Regions from separate parts of the Delftia sp. WSY_12 genome, predicted to be linked through region 2. Evidence: riboswitches for the same ligand, from Rfam matches in the RefSeq annotation. Region 2 holds a riboswitch; the other holds the start of a gene.
What was found. Region 2 has a riboswitch for cobalamin ahead of ACF8LI_RS21945 (TonB-dependent receptor). Riboswitches for the same ligand answer to the same signal wherever they lie in the genome.

Region 1 (5,929 bases), on a different contig from region 2:
TACCGCCTGGCTGACCGCAGCGCGCCCGTGGTGTTTCCGCGCACCTTCAGCCCGCGCGGGTGAGGGCGGCCTTCGATCAGGGCCAGGATCAGGATCAGGCGCCCAGCAGGCTGCAAAAGCGCTGCATGTCCACGTTGCCGCCGCTCAGGATGATGCCCACGCGCCGTCCGCGCAGCTCCTCGCCTTTCTGGCGCGCGGCGGCCAGGCCCAGGCAGCCGGTGGGCTCGACCACGAGCTTCATGCGCGTGGCCAGGAAGCCCATGGCATCGACCAGCTCGGCATCGCTGGCGGTGAGGATGTCGGTCACGTCGCGCTGGATGATGGGGAAGGTGATGCCGCCCAGGTGCTGGGTCTGGGCGCCGTCGGCAATGGTCTTGGGGGTGTCTATGTGGACGATGCGGCCTGCGCGCAGCGACTGCTGGCCGTCGTTGCCGGCCTCGGGCTCCACGCCGTAGAGCGCGCACTCGGGGCTGAGCGCACGCGTGGACAGGGCGGTGCCCGACAGCAGGCCGCCGCCGCCCAGCGGCACGAAGAGGGCGTCCAGCGGGCCGGTTTCCTCCAACAGTTCCTTGGCGGCCGTGCCCTGGCCGGCCAGCACGTCGGCATGGTCGTAGGGCGGGATCAGGGTCAGGCCGTGGCGCTCGGCCAGGTCGCGGCCGATCTGCTCGCGGTCTTCGGTATAGCGGTCGTAGACCACCACCTGGCCGCCATAGCCCTTGGTGGCCGCCACCTTGGCGGCGGGCGCGTCATGCGGCATGACGATGGTGGCGGGGATCTCCAGCAGCCGCGCTGCCAGGGCGATGGCCTGGGCGTGGTTGCCCGAGGAAAAGGCCACCACGCCGGCCTTGCGCTGCGCCGGGCTGAAGCGAGACAGGGCGTTGAACGCGCCGCGGAACTTGAAGGCGCCCATGCGCTGCAGGTTCTCGCACTTCAGGAAGACACGTGCGCCCAGCGCCTCGTCCAGCGTGCGCGAGGTGAGCACGGGCGTGCGGTGGGCATGGCCCTGGATGCGTTGGGCCGCTGCGGCCACTTCGTCATAGGTGGGAAGGCTTGTCATCGGTACGGGAGAGAAGGAGTTGCAGATCGGCGGGGTGCCGGGACCTACTTGGCGTAGCTGTAGACCGTGGCGCGCGACACGCCCAGGTGGGCGGCAATGGTCTCCATGGAGCGGCGAAGGTCCAGCAGGCCGTCGCCCTTGAGTTCACGGACCAGGGCGCGCCGCTCCTCGGGCTTGAGGGCGCGCGGCGTGGTCGCCAGGCGCGCCGCGAACTGGTCGATGCGGGCGCGCACCGCGTCGGCACCGGCCCCGGCGCCCATGGGCGCCAGCATTTCGCGGGCCGGCGTGTCGCCGCTGACGGCGGCAAAGCGGTTGAGCATGCTCTGGAAGCCCTGGAACATCGTCAGGTCCACATTCATGCACAGGGCGGCGATGTAGCGGCCCTCGGAGTCGCGAATGCCGATGGACGTGCTCTTGGCCTGGCGGCCATCGGCGAACTGGTTGGGGTAGTTGGCGATGACCTGCTCGTAGCCGGGGTCCTGGATGCGGGCCAGGCCCAGCTCGGTCGCGCCCTGGCCGACCTCGCGGCCCGAGAGATTGTTGTGGATGGCCAGCACCGCATGGGACGGGTCGAGCAGGTCATGCACCACCACCTCGCAGAACGGGGCAAGGGTCTGGCCCAGGCCTTCGGCGATCTTGGCCACCTGTTCCAGCAGTTGGCGCTGCTCGGGAGTGCGTTGTGTCATATTGGACATTTTGTTTTGAATTGGACAAAATGTCAAAACTCAGGCGACCTGCCTTCTTGTCCGTTTCTTGTGCTCCCTGCCATGTTCGACACCCTTGTTCACCTGCTGCAATCCCAGGACGCGCGCTTTCGCGTGATCGAGCACCCTGCCGAGGGCCGCTCCGACCTCGTCGCCGAAATCCGGGGCACGGCACCCGGCCAGGGTGCCAAGGCCATGCTCTGCAAGAGCCGCGATGCGTCCGGTGCGGGCGATCCCCAGCTGTTCCTGGCCGTGCTGCCCGGCGACCGTAAGCTGGACTTCAAGCGCCTGGCCCAGGCCGTGGGCGTGCGCAAGGCCACGCTGGCCTCGCCAGAGGAGGCCCAGGCCGCCACCGGCTGCGTGATGGGATCGGTGCCGCCGTTCTCCTTCAACCCGCAGGTGCGCCTGGTGGTGGACCCGGCACTGGTGGAGCGCTTTGCCGAGATCGCCTTCAATGCGGGCCGGCTGGACCGCTCCATCGTGCTGGACTCGGCCGACTATGTGCGCATTGCCCGGCCCGCGCTGCACAGCCTGAGCGGGGAGGGCGCCGATTGACCATGGATTGACCCTGGCGCGGGGCTGCGCCCACAATCGTCGGCAACGTCCACATCTCCTTGCCTGACCATGTCCACCCCTGCGAAGCAGCACCCTGACCGGCCCGATGCGGCCGGCTTTGTGCGTGCGGCGCTGGCTGCTGCCCTGGCCCAGGTGCAGTCGCATCTGGCGGTCTTGGAGGGCGGTGGCAGCGATGCCGAGACCATTCACCAGCTGCGCGTGGCCCTGCGGCGCCTGCGCACCGTGCTGCGTGAGTGCGCGGGGCTGGCGCCCGGCATGCGCGCCGAATGGGATGACCCCCTGGCCCAGGCCTTTGCGCAGTTGGGCACGCTGCGCGATGCCGATACGCTGGCCGATGTGGTGCGCCCGCTGCTGCAGGCCGCCCATGCGCCCCTGTGCGACTGGCAGGCGCCGCAGGCCGTGCAGGCGGATGCAGCCGCTGCCGTGCGCGAGCCGCCGTTCCTGCACGCGCTGGCCGAGATCCAGGCGCTGGCGCAGGCGCCGCAGGCAGAGCCATCGGCCCGTTTTGCCCACCTGTCCGCCGCAGGCACGCGCAAGTACCTGGCACGGCGGCTGGCGCGCCTGCACCGCCAGGTGCTGCGCGACGGCCGGCACTTCGACCGCCTGCCGCTGTCGCAGCAGCACCGCGTGCGCAAGCGGCTCAAGCGCCTGCGCTATCTGGCGGACTTTGCACGGGAATTCGCGCCCGGAATGTGGCCCGGCAAAAAGGGCCGGCGCTTTGCCGAGGCGCTGGTGCCCGCCCAGGACGCGCTGGGCCTGCACAACGACATGGCCGTGGCGGCCGAGCATTTCCATGCCGAGGCCGCGCGCGACCCGCGCGCCTGGTTCGCCGCCGGCTACCTGCAGGCCCGCCTGGCCACCAGCGCGCGCAGCAGCCGCCGCGCGCTGCGGGCGCTGGCCCGGGTGCCGGGCTTCTGGGCTGGGCGATAATCCGCCGCTGGCGCACCGCCGCAGCCCCTGGGCCGTGGCGGTGCGCTGTTGCTGAAGGTGCCTCATGCCGTTCACCGGCCAGGGGTTCAACGGGAAGCAGGTGCGCGATGCCATCGAGGTGGCCGCTCGCAATGCCTGCGCTGCCCCCGCAACGGTCAGCGGAATACAACTCCCCACGCTGGCGCGCCACCCACCGGTTGCGCGCCGCAAGCCACTGTGTCTGGACGGACATGGGAAGGCGGGGATGCCTGCTGCAGCGCGCCCACCCTGCGCGCCGCAGCGTTCCGCAAGCCCGGATACCGGCCTTCTGCATTGCTTTCGGACGCCGCGGGAGTGCGCCTGTCCGGTCCGGCCCCAGCCTGCGCTGGCGTGGCCGGCTCCGGCGTGCGCGCCGTGCGGCGTGGTTCAGACGATAGGCCCCACGGGTGACTGGGGCAGTTGGATTCAACGCATGCGCTTCGCTTCTTTGGCCGCCGATTGTTCCGGCCCCTTTCCCCTTCCTCCCTTCCTGCGCCCGGCCACCGCTGCGGCCGTGCTGGCCTGCTGCGCCGCGGCGGCCGGCGCCGCACAGGAACCGGCGGCCGGCAAAGCCGGTGCATCCGCCGACGATGCGCTGGACGCCGTCTTCGTGACCGCCACGGCGCGGCCCGAGGCGCGCAGCCGCATCGCGGGCACCACGCAGACCATCGACCGCGAGGCCATAGAGCGCTCCAGCGCGCGCTCGGTCACCGACCTGCTGGCCGAGAACGCCGTGGGCTTTCTCAGCGAATGGACGGCGGCCCAGACCTCGATGAACCTGCGCGGCGCCTCCACCGACGGCCAGGGGCGCGACTTCCGCAGCCAGGTGCTGGTGCTGGTCAACGGCCGGCGCGCGGGCACGGCCAACCTGTCCAAGCTCAGCCCCTCGGATGTGGAGCGCATCGAGATCGTGCGCGGCCCGTCCTCGGTGATCTACGGCAGCCAGGCCATGGGCGGGGTGGTCAACATCATCATGAAGACGGGGGCGACGGCACCCGGCACGCGCGCCCAGGTCCAGGCCGGTTCATGGGACCTGTGGCGCACCGATGCGCAGACGGCCGGCGCCAATGACCGCTTCGACTGGTACTTCGGCGTGAGCGCAGGCGGGCGCGGCGACTACGAGTCGGGCGACGGCGGCATGCGCATGGAGAACACGGGCTGGAAGCGGCGCGGCGCCAGCGGCGCCCTGGGCTGGCAGCTGCACGAGCTGCACCGCGTGGAGCTGCAGCTGCGCACGGACGGCATCTACAACGCGGGCTTTCGCGGATCGGGCGCCAACATCTACAGCCGAGACAACCGCAGCAACCGCTCGCTGGACCTGACCTACGAAGGCGCACTGCCCGGCCAGCGCCTGAGCTGGACGACCCACCTCTACAGCCTGGTCGATACCGATGAGTTCAACTGGGCCTCGCCCGTGATCCGCTCGGGCAACAGTGCCGTGCCCGGCACGGCGCGCGACTACAACCACCGCCAGCTGGACGCCACGGGCCTGCGCTTTCAGCCGCGCCTGCGTGTCAGCCAGACCAATGACCTGCTGATGGGCTTCGACTGGGAGCGCAGCAAGCTGCGCTCCGACCGCCTGCGCGTGGCCATGCCGGGCGGCCCGGCGGGCCAGGTTGCGCCCTACGACAACAACCAGACCGAGCAGGTGCACGCGCTGTACTTCGAGGACGCGCAGACCCTGTTCGACGATCGCCTGACCCTGCGCGCCGGCCTGCGCAAGACCTGGGGCACGACGCGTTTCGACGAGACGCCCAACCTGGCCCTGGCCCAGGCCAGCACGCGCGACTACGACAACCACACCTGGTCGGCCGGCGCCACCTGGAAGGCCACGGACCGGCTTACGCTGCGCGCTGCGGCCTCCACGGGTTTCCGCGCGCCCACGGCCACGGAGCTGGCCTCGGACTTCACGGCCGTCGGCGGTGGCCGCACCTTCGGCAACCCCAACCTCAAGCCCGAGACCAGCCGCCAGATCGAGGTCGGCGCCGCGCTGCAGCAGCCCGGCTGGCGCGTGGATGCGGCCGTGTTCCAGAACACCATCAGCGACCGCATCATCACCGTCTCGCGCGGGGCCACGACCAATACCTCGGACTACGCCAACAACGCGGCCGACATCGTGGCGCGCGGTCTGGAAATGCAGGCCGACATGGACCTGGCGCGGGCGCTGAACCTGACGGGCCACCAGCTCAAGGCCTGGGCTGGTGGCTACTACCACTTCAGCATGCGGGACAAGGGATCGCCAGCGTCGGCCAATACCGACAAGGTGCAGCGCATGTACCGCTACGAGGCCTCGGCCGGCGTGCGCTACGGGCGCGGCAGCGGGCGCCTGCAGGGCGACTGGAGCCTGCAGCTGTCCACGCTGCTGCGCGGTCCCATGTGGTACGACACGGAAGAGGCGCTGCTCATCCCCCAGGGCGAGCCCCGCAGCACCTTCATCCACCGCAAGGGCGCCTTCACCATCTGGAACCTGCGTGCCGACTACCGCGTGTCGCCGGGCGTCAAGCTGTTCGCAGCCGTCAACAACCTGTTCGACCTGAACCGCCATCCCATCTTCATCGCGCTGGACCGTGCGCCCTGCATCGCCAACCCGGCGTACCAGAACGGCGGCTGCGGAACGTCGATGGCGGGCCGCGAACTCATGGTC
Region 2 (5,929 bases):
CGCGGCCATGCCCTGCCCCATGCGGCGCCACTGCTGGCTGCGGTGGACGGCGTCATGGCCCAGGCGCCGCTGCGCCATCTGGTCACGCCGGGCGGCTTCACCATGTCGGTGGCCATGACCAACTGCGGCACGCTGGGCTGGACCAGCGACAGGCGCGGCTACCGCTACAGCGCCATCGACCCGGTCAGCGGCCAGCCCTGGCCCGCCATGCCGGCCGTGTTTGCGCAGCTGGCGGGCGAAGCGGCCGCCGCTGCGGGCTTCGAGGGCTTCGCGCCCGACGCCTGCCTGATCAACCAGTACCTGCCCGGCAGCCGCCTGTCCCTGCACCAGGACCGCGACGAGCGTGACCTTGTCGCGCCCATCGTCTCGGTGTCACTGGGCATGCCGGCCACATTTCTGTTTGGAGGGCTTGCGCGCGCGGACAAGACGGCCAGGGTGTTGTTGCAGCATGGCGACGTGGTGGTCTGGGGCGGCGTGGATCGGCTGCGCCACCACGGCGTGTTGCCGCTCAAGGACCAGCCTCACCCGCTGCTGGGCGGGCGGCGCATCAATCTCACTTTTCGCAAGGCGGGTTGAATGGAGGGGTCGAAATGGATGGGCTGAACAGCAGTGATCGCTTCGCCGGCCTGGACTGGGGCCGCATTGCCACCCAGCTCGATGCAGAGGGCCATTGCCTGCTGCCACGGCTGCTGAATGCGGATGAAAGCCGCGCCCTGGCTAGCGAGGCGGCCATGCGCAATGGCCTGCCGCCCTCCCTCGACACATGGCGCCCGGTGCTGTACCGGCACCTGCTTGCCATTGCCAATCGCTGGCGTGCCCAAATGGACATGCAGCCTGCCCTGCCCGCCTCGTTCGAGGCCTTCGGGCAGCTGGGCCACCAGCGCGGCCAGATGCATCCGCAGTCGCACCTGCTGCATGTGGCGCAGGCGGGCCATGCCCCGCTGCGCTCATACAGCGAAGGTGCGGCGGTGTTCCCGCTGCAGCTGGTGCTGCTGCTGTCCCGGCCGGGCCAGGACTTCGAGGGCGGCGAGTTCGTGATGACCGAGCAGCGACCGCGCATGCAATCGCGCCCCATGGTGCTGCCGCTGGGCCTGGGGGATGCGGCCATCATCGCCACGGGGCCGCGCCCGGTGCGCGGTGCGGCAGGCTTTTACCGCGTGCACCTGCGCCATGCCATCAGCCGCGTTCACCGGGGCGGGCGCCTGGGGCTGGAACTGCTGCTGCACGACGCGCCGCAGGCTACCGACGCGGGCCGCTGGCTATAATGCCGCGCCTGCAAAGGCATCCGTGCAACAGGTGTCCACATGCCAGCCATGGGGATGAAACGGGAACAAGGTGACTGCCAGCAAATGCTTTTTGCGCTGCCGGCACAGGCCTTGGCTGCCCCCGCAACGGTAAACAAGTCAAGGCGCTCCACGCCTGTCCCGCCAGTCTCCGCAACCCTGCGGAGGGGCGATGACAGGCTGTCACTGGTTCATGGCGTGGTCTGCAACATGCAGCTTTTCGCGGGTGGATTGGGAAGACGGGGCGCTGGGCGCAAGGCATGTCCTTGCGCCGCTTGTGAGCCCGGAGACCGGCCTGCTGCGTTTCGCGCCCGCTGAGCGGGCGCTTTCTTGACTGTCTGCGGGGTGCGGATGGCAATGTCCTGCACCCTATCCTTGCACGCTGGCTGGAGAGGCGGCAGTGCCTTGCTTTCGCATCAGGCGGTCGAAGACCGATGTTCGAAATGCATTCCTCCCTTTCCTGCGTTCCCAGCACCCGTGCTGCCGATTCCCTTTGCCTTCGGCTGAGCCCGCTGGCCCTGGCCTGCGCCTTCCTGTCCGCTCCTGTGCAGGCACAGACTGTCCTGCCCGAAGTGCAGGTCACCGGCCAGGCCGAACGCATCGGCCAGCAACTGGCCCAGCCTGCGCGCTCGGCCAGCCATACCGGCGTCTCCAACCAGGAAGTGCCTGCCAGCGTGGATGGTGTTTCTGCCGAGCAGATGCAGGAGCGCGGCGACTACGCCCTGGTGGACGCCGTCACGCGCACCGTGGGCCTGACCTCCAGCAGCACGCCGGGCAACGGCGGCCTGTCCTTCAGCAGCCGTGGCTTTGCGGGCGTGAACTCCGTGGGCGTGGCCGAAGACGGCATGGTGCTGGGCGTGGCCGCCGGCACCACGGCCTATCCCGGGGACAGCTGGGGCTACGAGCGCATCGACGTGCTGCGCGGCCCGGCCTCGCTGATGTATGGCAGCGGCACCATGGGCGCCACGGTCAACGCCATCCGCAAGCAGCCCAGCCGCACCAGCTCGGCCGAGGTGCTGCTGGGCGCTGGCACGGACGACACGCTGCGCGTGGGCCTGGGCGTGACCGGCGCCCTGGGCGCCTATGCCAGCTACCGCATCGACAGCTACACCGCGCGCAGCGCGGGCGAGCGCGACTTGGACCAGTCGCGCAACGGCAAGTTCATGAGCACGCTGCGCTTGGAGCCCACGAGCGACCTGCAGATCGACCTGATTGCCGACCGCAGCGTGCAAAAGCCCAGCCGCTACTGGGGCACGCCGGGCCTGGACGGCAAGGTGGTGGAGTCCCTGCGCGACCGCAACTACAACGCCGAAGACAGCGTGCTGCGCTATGCCGACGAGCGCCTGCGCGCCAAGGTGCAATGGAAGGCCAATGACTGGCTGACGGTGCGCAACGAGCTGTACCACGTGCAGTCGGACCGCCACTGGCGCAACATCGAGGCCTACGCGCTCAACCCCGCCACCTGGACCGTGGGCCGCTCCGACTACCTGGAAATCCTGCACGACCTGGAGCAGACCGGCAATCGCCTGGGCCTGAACGTGGACCGGGGCTCGCACAAGATCGCCATGGGCTGGGAGGCCGCGCGCATCAACCTGCGGCTGTCCAACAACTCGCCCTATGGCGGCTCGTCCACGGTCTCGGCCTGGGGCCCCGTGCATGGCAGCTGGGCCAGCCCCGATGTCACCAAGGCCAAGACCGAAACCGGCGTGACCCAGCATGCGCTGTACCTGGAGGATGCCTGGCGCATCAGCAACCGCTGGCTGGCCATGGCCGGACTGCGCCGCGATGTCTACAGCTTTGCCAGCCATTCCCTGGTGGGCGGCGCGGATTTCAACAAGACGCTGGCCGCCACCTCCTGGCGCCTGGGCCTGACCTATGAGCTGGCCCGCGACACCCATGTCTATGGGCAGATCAGCTCGGGCCATGATCCCGTCAACAGCCTGGTCTCGCTGAACCTGGCCAACACGGCTTACAAGCTGAGCAAGGGCCACCAGGCCGAGATCGGCATCAAGCAGCAGGTGGCAGGCGGGCGCGGCGAATGGACGCTGGCCGTGTTCGACATCAAGAAGGACGACATCATCACGCGCGACCCCGACCGCCCGGCCATCTCCATCCAGGGCGGCAGCCAGTCCTCGCGCGGCGCCGAGGTCACTGCCAACTTCCAGGCCACGCCCGCCCTGCGCCTGGAGGGCAACCTGTCCTATGTGGATGCCCAGTTCGACAAGCTCATCGAGGCCGGCGGCAACCGCGCCGGCAACCGCCCGCAGAACGTGGCCAAGACCACGGCCAACCTCTGGGGCCACTACCGCGTGGGCGCCTGGCAGGCCTCGCTGGGCCTGCGCTACGTGGGTGACCGCTTTGGCAACAACGCCAATACCGTGAACCTGCCCGCCTACACCGTGGCCGACGCCGCGCTGAGCTGGCAGGTGGACCCGCGCACCACCTTGAGCCTGATCGGCCGCAACCTGGCCGACAGAGTCTATGTGGGATCGAGCTACGGCAGCCAGTTCCTGGTCGGGCAAGGCCGCCGCTTCGAGATCGCGGCGCATATCCGGTTCTGATGGCCATGGCGCGCTCCAAAAGCCTCCACGGTCTCCAGGGCCTGTGCGCTGGCGCCCTGGCGGCCACCCTGCTGCTGGCCGGCTGCTCGCGCAGCGATTCCGGCACCACCAGTGAACTGCCGGCACCGGCTGCCGCACCGCAGGCGGCCGTGACCGTCAATGTCTGCGGCAGCCCCGTGACCTACGCCAACGCACCGCTGCGCGCCGTGACCCATGACGTGAACATCACCGAGATGTTTCTCTTTCTGGGCCTGGGCGAGCGGCTGGTGGGCTACAGCGGTATCACGCAGGCCAAGCAGATCGACCCGGCCTTTCAGGCCCAGCTGGCCCGCGTGCCGCGGCTGGCCGAGCGCGAGATGAACCTGGAGGCCATCCTGGGCGCCTCGGCCGACTTCGTCTTCGGCGGCTGGAGCTACGGTTTTCGCCAGGGCCAGGTCACGCCCGAGGTGCTGCAGCGCCACGGCATTGCCTCGTATGTGCTGTCCGAATCGTGCATCCGCGTGGGGCCGCGCAGCCAGGTGGCGCTGGAAGACGGCCTGACCGACCTGCGCAACCTGGGCCGCATCTTCCGCATCGACGCCCATGCCGAGCAACTGGCGCAGGGGCTGGAGCGCGACCTGAAGGACCTGCGCGAGCGCATGCAGGGCGTGCGGCAGCGGCCTTCGGTCTTCGTCTACGACAGCGGCCAGGACATCCCCGTGACCGTGGGCCGCTACGGCATGCCGCAGGCCATGATCGAGGAAGCGGGCGGGCGCAACATCTTCGACGACATTCCCAGCAACTGGCCCGCAGGCAACTGGGAGGACGTGGTGCAGCGCAACCCGCAGTGGATCGTCATCATCGACTACGGCCAGCCCCATGCCCAGGGCAAGATCGACTTCCTGCTGGCCAAGCCCGAGCTGGCCGGCGTCGATGCCATTCGCGAAAAGCGGTTCTTCGTGATGACCTATGCCGAGGCCACGCCCGGCCCGCGCAACATCGCTCGGGCCCGCGCGCTGGCCCAGGCCCTGCACCCCGACCGCGTGCCGGCGACCGCCCATGCCGGGCACTGAGGCACGCACCCGCTGGCACAGCCGCCCGGGCGCTGCCCGCGCCTGGTGCCTGCTGCTGTTCGCGGCCCTGTTGCTGGTGATGACGCTGGCCATCACCTGGGGGCCCGTGGACATGCCGGCCGGCACGGTCTGGCGCATTGCCTGGAGCCGGTTGCTGCAGGCGCTGGGCATGCAGCCGCCGCCGCTGGAGGGCATCACGCCGCAGCACCAGCAGATCGTCTGGCTGATCCGCATGCCGCGCGTGCTGCTGGCGGCCCTGGTGGGCGCGGGGCTTGCCGTGGTGGGCGCCATCATGCAGGCCATGGTGCGCAATCCGCTGGCCGATCCCTATCTGCTGGGCGTGTCCTCGGGTGCGTCGGTGGGCGCCGTGGCCGTGCTGGCCTTCGGTGCGCTGGCCTCGGCCGGCATGTACGCCCTCACGGCCGGGGCCTTTGCCGGGGCGCTGGCGGCCACCGTGGCGGTCTACCTGCTGGCGCGCTCCCAGGGCCGCATCCATGCCACGCGGCTGATCCTGGGTGGCGTGGCCATCGGCTATGTGCTGGCGGGCGTGACCAGCCTGATCACCCTGTCATCGGGCCAGCGTGACCTGGCCAATGCCCTGCTGACCTGGACGCTGGGCAGCCTGGCCGGCACGCAGTGGGAGGAACTGGGCATTCCCGCCGCCGTGCTGGCTGCGGGAATGCTCTGGCTGGGGCTGCAGACGCGCCCGCTCAATGCCCTGCTGGCCGGTGACGAGGCCGCCGCCACGCTGGGCGTGGACACGGCACGGCTGCGGCGCGCACTGTTCCTGGCGGTCTCGCTGCTCACGGGCACCATGGTGGCGGTCAGCGGCGCCATCGGCTTTGTGGGGCTGATCGTGCCGCACGCCGCGCGCATGCTGGTGGGCACGGACCACCGGCGCGTGCTGCCCGTGGCTGCCGTGGCCGGCGCCCTGCTGCTGGTGCTGGTGGATCTTGTCGCGCGCACGGCCTTTGCGCCCATGGAACTGCCCGTGGGCGTGATCACCTCGCTGATCGGCGGGCCCTTCTTCGTC

Region 1: linked by a shared signal. The riboswitch ahead of ACF8LI_RS23390 (TonB-dependent receptor) and the one ahead of ACF8LI_RS21945 (TonB-dependent receptor) in region 2 are both predicted to bind cobalamin.

The regions. Positions count from the first base shown of each region.
Region 1 is NZ_JBICKW010000054.1:32,832-38,760, reverse strand. Features, by position in the region: gene ACF8LI_RS23415 (NUDIX domain-containing protein) at 1-63, shown strand, start outside; gene ACF8LI_RS23410 (threo-3-hydroxy-L-aspartate ammonia-lyase) at 95-1,057, opposite strand; gene ACF8LI_RS23405 (transcriptional regulator) at 1,102-1,743, opposite strand; gene ACF8LI_RS23400 (YbaK/prolyl-tRNA synthetase associated domain-containing protein) at 1,825-2,316, shown strand; gene ACF8LI_RS23395 (CHAD domain-containing protein) at 2,386-3,267, shown strand; cobalamin riboswitch at 3,306-3,590, shown strand; gene ACF8LI_RS23390 (TonB-dependent receptor) at 3,719-5,929, shown strand, end outside.
Region 2 is NZ_JBICKW010000038.1:12,618-18,546, forward strand. Features, by position in the region: gene alkB (DNA oxidative demethylase AlkB) at 1-576, shown strand, start outside; gene ACF8LI_RS21940 (2OG-Fe(II) oxygenase) at 591-1,265, shown strand; cobalamin riboswitch at 1,278-1,597, shown strand; gene ACF8LI_RS21945 (TonB-dependent receptor) at 1,718-3,844, shown strand; gene ACF8LI_RS21950 (ABC transporter substrate-binding protein) at 3,844-4,896, shown strand; gene ACF8LI_RS21955 (FecCD family ABC transporter permease) at 4,883-5,929, shown strand, end outside.